Regions from separate parts of the Pantoea sp. S18 genome, predicted to be linked through region 1. Evidence: riboswitches for the same ligand, from Rfam matches in the RefSeq annotation. Region 1 holds a riboswitch; the other holds the start of a gene.
What was found. A riboswitch is a leader RNA that binds a small molecule or an ion and turns the genes downstream of it on or off. The one in region 1 is predicted to bind thiamine pyrophosphate.

Region 2: it holds a riboswitch for thiamine pyrophosphate, as region 1 does, so the genes downstream of both, thiM (hydroxyethylthiazole kinase) here and thiB (thiamine ABC transporter substrate binding subunit) in region 1, are expected to answer to the same signal.

Annotation. Positions count from the first base shown of each region.
Region 1 covers NZ_CP142688.1:734,231-740,364, reverse strand. Annotated here, with positions in the region: gene leuC (3-isopropylmalate dehydratase large subunit) at 1-740, shown strand, start outside; gene leuD (3-isopropylmalate dehydratase small subunit) at 744-1,349, shown strand; gene VIJ98_RS03305 (MFS transporter) at 1,385-2,563, opposite strand; gene sgrR (HTH-type transcriptional regulator SgrR) at 2,818-4,479, shown strand; TPP riboswitch at 4,515-4,610, shown strand; gene thiB (thiamine ABC transporter substrate binding subunit) at 4,657-5,643, shown strand; gene thiP (thiamine/thiamine pyrophosphate ABC transporter permease ThiP) at 5,643-6,134, shown strand, end outside.
Region 2 covers NZ_CP142688.1:2,803,430-2,809,563, forward strand. Annotated here, with positions in the region: gene thiD (bifunctional hydroxymethylpyrimidine kinase/phosphomethylpyrimidine kinase) at 1-586, opposite strand, end outside; gene thiM (hydroxyethylthiazole kinase) at 583-1,368, opposite strand; TPP riboswitch at 1,402-1,497, opposite strand; gene chiP (chitoporin ChiP) at 1,766-3,163, shown strand; gene VIJ98_RS12945 (beta-N-acetylhexosaminidase) at 3,215-5,878, shown strand.

The sequences.
Region 1 (6,134 bases):
TTGAAATGGGTGCCAAAGCGGGCTTGGTTGCGCCGGATGACACCACTTTCGCTTACCTCAAAGACAAGCAGTTTGCGCCGAAGGGCGAGCAGTGGGAACAAGCGGTCGCTTACTGGCGCACACTGAAGTCCGACAGCGATGCCAAATTCGACAGCATCGTCACGCTGCACGCAGAAGATATCGCTCCGCAAGTGACCTGGGGCACCAATCCAGGCCAGGTGATGGCGGTCGATCAAGCGATCCCGAATCCACAATCCTTTGCCGATCCGGTTGAGCGCGCTTCTGCAGAGAAAGCGCTGGCGTACATGGATCTGCAGCCAGGCATCAAACTGACTGACGTAGCGATCGATAAAGTGTTTATCGGTTCCTGCACCAACTCACGTATTGAAGATCTGCGTGCCGCTGCCGCAATTGCCAAAGGTCGCAAAGTAGCGCCGGGCGTAGTAGCGATGGTGGTACCAGGTTCCGGTCCGGTGAAAGCACAAGCCGAAGCCGAAGGTCTGGACAAAATCTTCCTCGAAGCCGGTTTTGAATGGCGTTTACCGGGTTGCTCAATGTGTCTGGCAATGAACAATGACCGCCTGAATCCAGGCGAACGTTGCGCATCAACCAGCAACCGTAACTTTGAAGGCCGTCAGGGCCGCGGTGGACGCACGCACCTGGTGAGCCCGGCGATGGCCGCTGCGGCTGCCGTAACCGGTCGTTTTGCCGACATTCGTGAATTGACTCAGGGAGCCTAAACCATGGCGAACAAATTTACTCAACACAGCGGAATTGTGGCGCCATTAGATGCGGCCAACGTCGATACTGATGCCATCATTCCAAAGCAGTTCCTGCAGAAAGTGACGCGCACCGGTTTTGGCGCGCACCTGTTCCACGACTGGCGTTTTGAAGATGATGCGGGCACAGTGCCAACTGCCAGCTTCGTGCTGAACAAACCCGAATTCAAAGGCACCAGCATTTTGCTGGCGCGTGAGAACTTTGGCTGCGGCTCATCGCGTGAGCACGCGCCGTGGGCGCTGACCGATTTCGGTTTCCATGTGGTGATCGCGCCAAGCTTCGCCGACATCTTCTATGGCAACAGCTTCAACAACCAGCTGCTGCCGGTGAAGTTGAGCGATGCAGAAGTGGATGAGATGTTCAAACTGGTTGCCGCGCAGCCGGGCGTCTCTTTCACCGTGGATCTGGAAGCGCAAACTGTCACTGCAGGCGATAAAACGTATAGCTTTGAAATCGACAGCTTCCGCCTTCACTGCATGATCAACGGTCTCGACAGCATTGGCCTGACGCTGCAACACGAAGCGTCAATCTCCAGCTACGAAACCAATCAGCCCGCGTTCTTACGCTAAGGCAACAAAGGGCGACGTGATGTCGCCCTTCTCCTTTATACATCCCGCACGCGCGACGCCAATCCCAACGCCAGCACCGCCAGCCCCAACGCCAGCCAGTAAACCGACTCATGACCAAAGCGCTCGCTCATGGTGCCCTGAATGATGCCGGCGATAATCATGCCGGTGGAAATCGAGGTGGTGAACAATGTCGTCGCCGCACCCGCGCGGCCCGGCATTAAATCCTGGAACCACAACATGCCAATCCCTGCGATGATGCCGATAAAGGCAGCGTTGAATAGTTGCAGTACCATCAATGCAGTACGCGACTGGAACATCACCAATCCGAGATAAAACACAATCGCCGCCACCAGCGCCAGCAGCATCAGTTTGCGTTTGCCGGTGCGCCGCGCGTAATGCCCGGCCAGCAGCATGATTGGAATCTCTAGCCCGGCGGCAGTGCCCATCAGCAATCCCGCCAGCTTCTCCGGTAGGCCAAGCGTAGAGCTGATATACAGCGGCATATCAATGATATACATGGTGTTGCACGCCCACATGGTGACGGAGGCGATAAACAGCAACCGCACCTGGCTGTCTTTCCACGGGCTCAGCTGCGTCAGCACCTCTTCAGGCGATGCCACCACGCGCGGCACCGACGGCAAGGTACGCCAGATCAGCAGCATGCTCAGCAGGAAAATCCCCGCCGCCACGCAAAACAGCGTCACAAAGCCGTAGTTGAGCGCCAGCGCAAACGACAGCGGCGGCCCAATCACCCACGCCAGCGACAGCTGCGCACGCATCACCGAGCTGAACATCACCACTTCACGCGCCGACTGATCGGCATATTCGCGCGCGAGCGCAAACACCTGCGGAATCGACACGCTGGCCAGCGCCGACAAAAACACGCCCAGCGTCACCAGCGTTAAATAGTGGCGATTAAAGGCAAACAGCAGCGCATTCAGCGTCGCCATCAGGCAGCAAAACAGAATCAGGTTGCGGCGATCGCCCTGGTTATCGGAGCGTTTCGCCATCAGCAGGCTAATCACAATCCCGGCGATCGCATTGATGGTAAAGAACAAGCCGACCCAGAACGGACTTACCTGCACTTCACGCGTCAGAAACAGGCTCAGCGTCGGCGCCTGCAGCGCACCAGCCACGCCGGTCATAAACGACACTGCCATAAATGAGAGATAGACCGGATTGATGCGACGTTGACGCGTTAACAGCGATTTCATGCAGAAATCCCTTTGCGAATAAAAAAGGTAGAGAAATGAGGGTAGAAGATTCTACAGCAAAACGAAAAAAGCCAGCAGATAAAGCGCTGCTGGCGGTGAAAATGCACCCTACTCAGAAAGAGGTTCCACGTCGGCGGAACCGCTGGCAGAGCGCCATTCATTGCTGAATGCCTCCCGCTCTTCCATTGCCGGGCAGTATGCCTCTAATATGAGGCAGGAAAAACTGAGCGATTCTGACAAGGAGTTCCCCTTTTATGTCCTCATCACGTTTGCAGCAGCAATTCATCCGCTTATGGCAAAGCTGTCAGGGGCAGGATCAGGAAACCACGCTCAACGAGCTGGCCGATCTGCTGCACTGCTCGCGCCGGCATATGCGTAACCTGCTTAACGCCATGCAGAGTGAAGGCTGGCTGATTTGGCAGGCGGAAGCGGGGCGCGGCAAGCGCTCGATGCTGAGTTTCTGCTATACCGGCCTGGCGCTTCAGCAGCAGCGTGCTGAGGATCTACTTGAGCAGGATCGCATCGAACAGTTAGTGCAACTGGTTGGCGATAAAAATCAGGTGCGCCAGATGATCGCGGCACATTTAGGCCGCAGCTTCCGTCAGGGTAAACACATTCTGCGCGTGCTCTATTACCGTCCGCTGCCCAATCTGCTGCCAGGTTCGCCGCTGCGCCGCTCAGAAACCCATCTGGCGCGACAAATTTTCAACGGCCTGATGCGCATAAATGAGGAAAAGGGGGAAATCGAACCCGATATCGCCCATCACTGGCAGCAAACCTCGCCGCTGCAGTGGCGCTTCTTCCTGCGCCCGGCGATCCGTTTTCATCATGGTCGTGAACTGGAAATGGAGGATGTGATTGCTTCGCTGGAACGCGTGCGCAGCCAGCCGCTGTTTTCTCACATCAGTAAACTGGATTCGCCCGCGCCCTGGACGCTGGATATCCATCTGAGCCAGCCGGATGATTGGTTGCCGTGGCTGCTGGCCAGCGTCAGCGCGATGATTCTGCCGCGCGAATGGCCAACGCTGCGTCAGTTTGCCCGCCAGCCGATTGGCACCGGCCCGTACAGCGTGGTGCGCAATCAGCAAACGCAGCTGAAGATCGCCGCTTTCGATGATTACTTTGGCTATCGCGCGCTGATTGACGATGTGTCAATTTGGGTGCTGCCGGAGATCAGCGATGAACTGGTGTACGCCGGAGTCAAACTGCAAGGCGAAACCGCCGATGAAAAATCGGAAGAGAGCCGTCTGGAAGAAGGCTGCTACTTCTTGCTTTACGATCAGCGCTCCGCATTGGGCCGCGATGCGCATTTCCGCCGTTGGGTGAGTTATCTGTTTAATCCGATCGCCTTATTGAATCATGCTGGCGTCGGCTATCAGCGTTACTGGTTCCCCGCTTATGGCTTGCTGCCACGCTGGCACCATCGCCGCGATCTCACGCCCGCCGACAAGCCAGCAGGTTTAACCCAACTGACGCTGAGCTGGTACAGCCATCACGTTGAGCATGAAGGTATCGCCAACGCGCTGCGACCGCTGCTGGCGCAGCAAGGTGTTGAGCTGATCACCCGCGTTGTGAGCTACGAAGAGTGGTTCGAGGGCGAAGGTGAAAGTGACATCTGGCTCGGCAGCGTCAACTTTACCTTGCCGCTCGAGTACGCGCTGTTCGCCCAACTGTTTGAGCTGCCGTTGATGCATCACTGCATCCCCATTGACTGGCAAGCCGATGCCGCACTCTGGCGGCAGAAGGATTTACCGTTGGCGGAATGGAGCAAACAGCTGATCGACAGCGATTATCTGCATCCGCTGTTCCATCACTGGCTGCTGCTGGAAGGACAGCGCAGTATGCGCGGCGTGCGCCTCAATACGCTCGGCTGGTTTGACTTCAAATCAGCCTGGTTTGCGCCGCCGGAGCTGTGATCCTTTCGCGCTGTCATATAAATGTCTAGAATGAGCCGTTCTCAACGGGGTGCCTTGAAATCAGGGCTGAGAGAAACCCGTCGAACCTGATCCGGCTAATACCGGCGTAGGGATTTGAGATGCCTCACTCCTCAGATCCTTTGCGACTCAACTTATCTTCTCCTCAAGGAGCGCAAAGTGTTAAACAAAGTTCTGCCTGTGTTGCTGCTGGTTGCTGCACCGGCTTTCGCTGCCAAACCGGTTCTCACCGTTTACACCTACGATTCGTTCTCTGCCGATTGGGGCCCCGGTCCAGCGGTAAAAAAAGCCTTTGAAGCGCAGTGCGGCTGCGAACTGAAGTACGTAGCGCTGGAAGATGGCGTATCGCTGCTCAATCGTGTGCGCATGGAAGGCAAAAACAGCAAAGCTGATGTGGTGCTGGGGCTGGATAACAATCTGGTGCAGGCGGCGGAGAAAACCGGGCTGTTTGCCAAAAGTAGCGTTGATACCAAAGCATTATCGTTGCCAGATGGCTGGCACAACGACACCTTCATCCCGTTCGATTATGGCTACTTCGCCTTCGTCTACGATAAAAACAAACTGAAGAATCCGCCGAAAAGCCTGAAAGAACTGGTCGAAAGCCCGGAAAAATGGCGCGTGATTTATGAAGATCCGCGCACCAGCACGCCGGGCCTTGGCCTGCTGCTGTGGATGCAGAAAGTCTATGGCGATAACGCGCCTGAGGCGTGGCAGAAGCTGGCACAAAAAACCGTTACCGTCACCAAAGGCTGGAGCGAAGCTTACGGCCTGTTCCTGAAGGGCGAAGGCGATCTGGTGTTGAGCTACACCACTTCTCCGGCTTATCACATTATCGAAGAGAAGAAAGAGAACTACGCCGCTGCCGAATTTAGCGAAGGCCACTATTTGCAGGTGGAAGTTGCCGCGCAGCTCGCCAGCAGCAAACAGCCCAAGCTGGCGCAGCAGTTCATGCAGTTTATGGTTTCTCCGGCTTTCCAGCAGACCATTCCCACCGGCAACTGGATGTATCCGGTGATCAAAAGCGATCTACCAGCCGGTTATCAAACGCTGCAGGTACCCGCCAAGGCGTTGCAATACACGCCAGCCGAAGTGGCCGACCATCGCGCCGCGTGGATCAGCGCATGGCAAAGCGCCGTTAGCCGTTAATGCCCGGCTGGTTAATTCCCGGTAGCGCCATCGCGCTGTTGCTGTGCGCGGTGGCGCTGCTGGCGTTTGGCGCATTGGTGATGGTTGCGCCGGCCACCGACTGGCGTGCGCTGCTCAACGACAGTTATCTGCATCATGTGCTGCTGTTCTCGTTTGAGCAGGCGCTGCTGTCGGCGTTGCTCTCGGTGCTGCCCGCAATCTTGCTGGCCCGCGCGCTCTATCGCCGCCGTTTTCCCGGTCGCAACCTGTTGCTGCGCCTGTGCGCCATGACGCTGGTGCTGCCGGTGCTGGTGGCGGTGTTTGGCTTGCTCAGCGTGTATGGTCGCAGCGGCTGGCTGGCACAACTGTGCGCGGCCATTGGCTTTGACTACCACTTTTCACCGTATGGCCTGCAGGGCATTCTGCTGGCGCACGTCTTTTTTAACCTGCCGCTGGCGACGCGCCTGCTGTTACAGGCGCTGGAGAGCATTCCCGGCGAGCAGCGGCAAGTC
Region 2 (6,134 bases), 2.1 Mb from region 1:
GGCGTCCGTCGCGGGTAATCAGCCAATCCGGACTTTCGGCATCGCTGAGATGCCCACCCTTCATCAGCACCGCTTCACAGCCGAGATCGAGCAGCGCATCGCCCTGCTGCAACATGGTCTTCTCATCCTGCGCCATAGCGCGTCCCAGCAGCGCCGCGGCTTCCGGCAGGTTCGGCGTGATCAGCGACACCTGCGGCAGCAGCAATTCACGCACGCTGGCTACGGCATCTGGCGACAGTAGCGCATCGCCGCTTTTGGCAATCATCACCGTATCCAGCACCACAAACGGCAGGCTGGCCCGTTTCAGCCGCTCGGCGACCACCTCGACTATCGCGGTTTCGGACAACATGCCGATCTTCGCGGCATCAATGCGCACATCATCCAGCACTGAATCGAGCTGTGCGCCGACGAAATCCGGTGCGATGCGATAGACCGATTGCACACCACAGGTGTTTTGCGCCACCAGCGCGGTAATAACGCTGGTGCCGTAAGCGCCCAATGCGGAGAAGGCTTTCAGGTCGGCCTGAATACCCGCGCCGCCGCTCGGATCGGTGCCGGCAATGGTCAATGCGTTGATGCGTTTCATGCCTTCACCTCCAGCGTCCACAGCGTATCGAGGAAGGCAGCGACAAAGCTGCCCGGTCCGGCAACCTGACGTGCTGTCAGTTCACCGGCCAACGACATCACGCGGCAAGCCGCAGCCACATGTTGCAGGCGATCGCCTGGCAAGCTGGTGAAGGCCGCCACCACCGCTGACAACGCGCAACCGGTGCCAACAACGCGCGTCATCAACGGGCTGCCGCCGGGGATCGAGAATGTCTGCGCGCCATCGGTGACGTAATCGACTTCACCGGTCACTGCCACAATTGTGTTGAAATCACGCGCCAGCTGCTGAGCGGCGCTCAGCGCGGCATCGGGTTGATGCAGGCTGTCGACGCCGCGTCCGCCGATTGCCTGATGCGCCAGGGCGAGAATTTCTGAAGCGTTACCGCGAATCGCTGCCGGTTGCAGGCTCAGCAACTGTTGGCAGAAGGCGGTGCGCAGGCTTAAAGCACCGACCGCCACCGGATCCAGCGTCCACGGTGTGCCTGCCGCTTGCGCTGCTTGCACCGCCGCCAGCATCGCATCACGACGATCGCAGGTTAAGGTGCCTACGTTGATCAACACCGCATCGGCAAAACCGGCAAACTGCGCCGCTTCCTCTGGGTCGATCACCATCGCGGGCGAAGCTTGCAGTGCCAGCAGCACGTTGGCGGTAAAGGTTTGCACCACGTCATTGGTCATGCAGTGCACCAGCGGCGCTTGCTGACGCAGCAGTTGCAAAGAGTGCGCGAGTTGCGCGGGGGAAAGAAGGTCAGGCTGTTTCATAAGGCTCCCAACCGGCGATCAAGAAGGCGAATGCGGTCAGGCATCTGACTTCCCTACGCTGGCATTATCCAGATCAGGTCAGCGGGTGTATCTCAGCCCTGTATTAGAGGGGCACCCCGAGTCAAAACTACGTTGGCGAGCATAGGGAACAAGCCAGATTAAAGCAAGCAATCGCCGCCTTCTCTGTGGATCTTGCTCGCAAAGTTACATTTTACAAGTTCATCTAACTGATTGAATAAAGTCCTTAAAAACCCTTCTTTTTGCGTGCCATGTCATACTTTGTAATAAATCCCATTGATAATTCGCGTCGCGAAAAATAGCATCCCCCACAACTTGTTTCATGACGAAACAATACGGATTTATTAATTGTTCATGGAAGCATCACGGAGGATTTGCTATGCGTCGGATTCCACGCGCGCCGCTCTCTGCGGCCATTATCTCTGCCCTGTTTGCCGGTACTTTTGTCCCTGTTCCCTCCGCCCACGCCACGGGTTTTGTCGAAGATTCCACACTCTCTGGCAACCTGTTTTACTGGCAACGCCAGCGCGATCGTAAAGAGATGGATCCGCAAAAAGGCTCGTACGGTCAGTACGATGCCAATCTGCATCACGCCTCTGCTAACGCCAATCTCGACTTCTCATCCGGTTATGCCGGTGATGTGATTGGCCTCGATCTGGCGGCATTTGGCGCAGTGGAGTTAAGCAATGGCGGCCCGGCAGCACCGAATGAAATTGGTTTCAGCAATGCCCGTACACGCTGGGACGAGGACTGGAGCGGAGATAAGAGCGGCTTAAGTCTTTATAAAGCGGCGATCAAGGCAAAATGGCAGGATAACTGGCTGCGCGCAGGCTATCTGCAACCCAGCGGACAGACGCTGCTGGCACCGCACTGGAGTTTCCTGCCCGGCACCTATCGCGGTGTTGAGGCTGGCACCGTCTTCGATTTTAGCGATGCGGGCGCCCTTTCCGTCTCCTGGATGTGGACGGACGAATACAAAGCGCCGTGGTATCGCGACATGTACAACTTCCGCAAAGCCGATGGCGTGACGGAGATTCCGTGGCTGCAATCCTTTGGTGCCAAATACGATTTCAAAAACTCGCTGGTGCTGGAAGGCGCATATGGCCAGGCGGCGAATTACATGGATCAGTATTTTGCCAAAGCCTCTTATCAGCTGCCGCTGGCCGATGCACCACTGCGCACCAGCTATCAGTTTTACGGTGCGAAGGATCGTGACAACAGCGGCGTGGGCCAGGTCAACGATGTTTACGATGGCCTCGCCTGGCTGCAGGCGCTGACGTTCGGCTACACGCTTGGCGCGTTCGATTTCCGTCTCGAAGGCACATGGGTAAAAGCCGAAGGTAATCAGGGCTTCTTCCTGCAGCGTATGACGCCGTCCTATGCCAGCTCGAATGGCCGCATGGATGTGTGGTGGGATTCGCGCTCTGACTGGAACGCCAACGGTGAGAAAGCATTATTCGCCGGTGTGATGGTCGACCTAGGACACTGGCAATTACCCGGCTGGCAGGTCGGCACTTCGTACGCTTACGGCTGGGACGCGAAGCCTTCCACCAATCCGATTTACGACCAAAACCAACGCCTGAAAGAGTCGGCATGGAGCATGGACCTGGTTTACACCATCCAGCAAGGCCGCGCCAAAGACACGCAATTCAAACTGCATTACACCCGCTACGACAATCACAGCGATCTTCCCAGCTACAGCGGCGGTTATGGCAACATTTTTCAGGACGAAAAAGACATCAAATTTATGGTCGTCGCGCCATTCACCCTGTTTTGACCCCGATCTGGCAGGAGCCAGAGACTTACCTCTGTGGAAAAGGATAACAGCATGAAAAAGTTAAAAATCAGTTTACTGGCGCTGAGCGTGATGGGCCTTGCCGCCTGCAGTTCATCCCCGCGCAGCAATCAGCAGGTCGTTGACCAAATCAGCCAGTTCGGCGTGCAGTATCAGGTCACTGACAATCAGGCTGCCGATCACGGCGTGAACTGCGCAAAACTCGGCGCCGATTGGGCATCCTGCAATACCGCCACCATTACGCTGACCAACAACGGCCCGGCGCTCACCAGCAAAAACTGGGCGATCTACATGAGCAACGTGCACGAAACGCTGCGGGTCGATAACGATCAGTTCAAAATGACGCACATCGTCGGCGATCTTACCCGACTGGAACCAACGGAAAAATTCAAAGGTATCGCGGCCGGCGAATCGATAGAGATCCCGATCGTCAATGAATACTGGCAGCTGTTTATCACTGACGTGATGCCGCGCTGGTACGTCACCGCCGCCAATGCCTCGCCAAAAATCATCACCAGCACCGATACCGAAAACCTCAGCGACTTCGTTAAACCGTTTGGTGACCAATGGAAGCGCATCGCCGACGATAAAAACGTGCTGATGCTGCCGCAAAGTCGCTTCACCAGGAATGCCGATGTGGCGCAACTGCCTGCCAGCGCGTTGCGCGGACAAATCACCCCAACGCCGCGCACGGTGAAAGTTCATGCTGCCGATGTCGATCTGAGCCGTGGCGTCACTTTGCATCTGGATGTATTGGCGAACAATCAAGCCGATGCGGTTAAGCAGCGCTTCGATTTGATGGGACTCAAACAGCAGTCAGCGGGTTATGCCGTTCATACTCGTATCGCCGTTAATCATTTCCGTGGCGCAGATGCGGTTTCTGGTGCTTATGAACTGCGCATCACGCCGCGCGGCACCGATATCATTGGTTACGACCAGGCGGGCGTCTATTACGGCTTGATGTCGCTACTGTCGCTGGTGCCCGCTGAAGGCAAACCGATTATCGCCACGCTTGAAGCCAAGGATGCCCCGCGCTTTGCCTATCGCGGCGCCTTCCTTGATGTGGCGCGTAACTTCCACAGCAAGCAAGCGGTGCTGCGCATGCTCGATCAGATGGCGGCCTGGAAGATGAATAAATTCCACTTCCACCTGACCGATGATGAAGCCTGGCGCATTGAAATTCCCGGTCTGCCAGAATTGACCGATGTGGGCAGCAAGCGCTGTCACGATCTCACCGAGCAGCAATGTCTGCTGCCGCAATTGGGTTCTGGTCCGTTCACAGATAACAACGGAACCGGACATTTCAGCCGCGCCGATTATATTGAGATCGTCAAATACGCTCAGGCGCGCAACATTGAAATCATTCCGGAAATCGATATGCCTGCGCACGCGCGTGCTGCGGTGATTTCGATGGAAGCGCGTTATCAGCAATACATGAAAGCGGGTAAACCACAGCAGGCCAGTGAATATCGTCTGGTGGATCCAACGGATAGTTCGAATACCCGTTCCGTACAGTTGTACGACCGCACCAGCTATCTCAATCCTTGCCTCGATTCCTCAAAGCGCTTTGTCGATAAAGTGATTGGTGAAGTGCAGGCGATGCACCGTGAAGCGGGTCAACCGTTGACCACCTGGCACTTTGGCGGTGATGAAGCGAAAAATATCCGCCTCGGAACCGGCTACAGCGATATCAAAAACCCGAAAGCGGGAACGGGCATTTTAGACCATAGCAAAGAGGACAAACCCTGGGCAAAATCTCAGGTCTGCCAGGCGGTGGTGAAGTCCGGCAAGGTGGAAGATCTGGAGCACTTACCAAGTCACTTCGCGCTGGAAGTGAGCAAGATGGTGAAAGCCCACGGCATTCCGGTGATGCAGGCCTGGCAAGATGGGCTGAAAGATGCAGCTGACGCGCATGCCTTCGCCACTTCGCGCGTTCGCGTTAACTTCTGGGACACGCTCTACTGGGGCGGTTTTGACACCGCTAACGACTGGACGCTGAAAGATTACGAAGTGGTGATCTCCAATCCGGATTACGTCTATATGGACTTCCCGTACGAAGTGAACCCTAACGAACGCGGCTATTACTGGGGCACGCGCTTCAGCGATGAGCGCAAGATGTTTGGCTTCGCGCCAGACAACCTGCCGCAGAACGCGGAAACCTCGGTAGATCGCGATGGCAAAACCTTTGATGCCACCTCGAATAAGCCGTGGTCGGGCGCATACGGCATTTCGGTGCAGCTGTGGAGCGAAACCACGCGTACCGATCAGCAGATGGATTACATGGTGTTCCCACGCCTGCTGTCGGTGGCTGAACGTGGCTGGCACCGCGCGGAGTGGGAGCTGGATTATCAACAGGGCCGCACCTTTAAAGGTGGCGAAACCCACTTCGTTAACCAGCAACAGCGCAATCAGGACTGGCAGCGTTTCGCCAACCTGTTAGGCCAGCGTGAATTGGGCAAGATGGATAAAGCCGGTATTCACTATCGTCTGCCGGTGCCGGGCGCGCGTGTAGAAAATGGCACGCTGACCATGAACATTGCGCTGCCAGGACTGCCGCTGGAGTACAGCGTGGATAAGGGCAAAAACTGGCAACATTATCTGCCACATGCCAAACCGACCATCACCGCCGCCGATAAAGTCTGGGTGCGTAGCGTGAGTCCGGATGGCAAACGTTTCAGCCGCGCAGAACCGTTGTAAAATCAATGCCCCTTGCTACCATGCAAGGGGCAAACTTACCAAAATAATGATCAAGACCGTCTTTTATTAAAAACAGAAAGTGATGGAGAATCGCTTTTATATCGGCTAAATCAATTTTTATAAATCAAGATTCTCCACCCCTCTTATTCCTCTTAATCACCAGCATTTAAATCGTAAATTTGAGACAGACCTCGTTTCAGCTTGATAAATATCAATCTCGCATCAGGAGAAAATCGGCCTAATTGCATCCCGGACT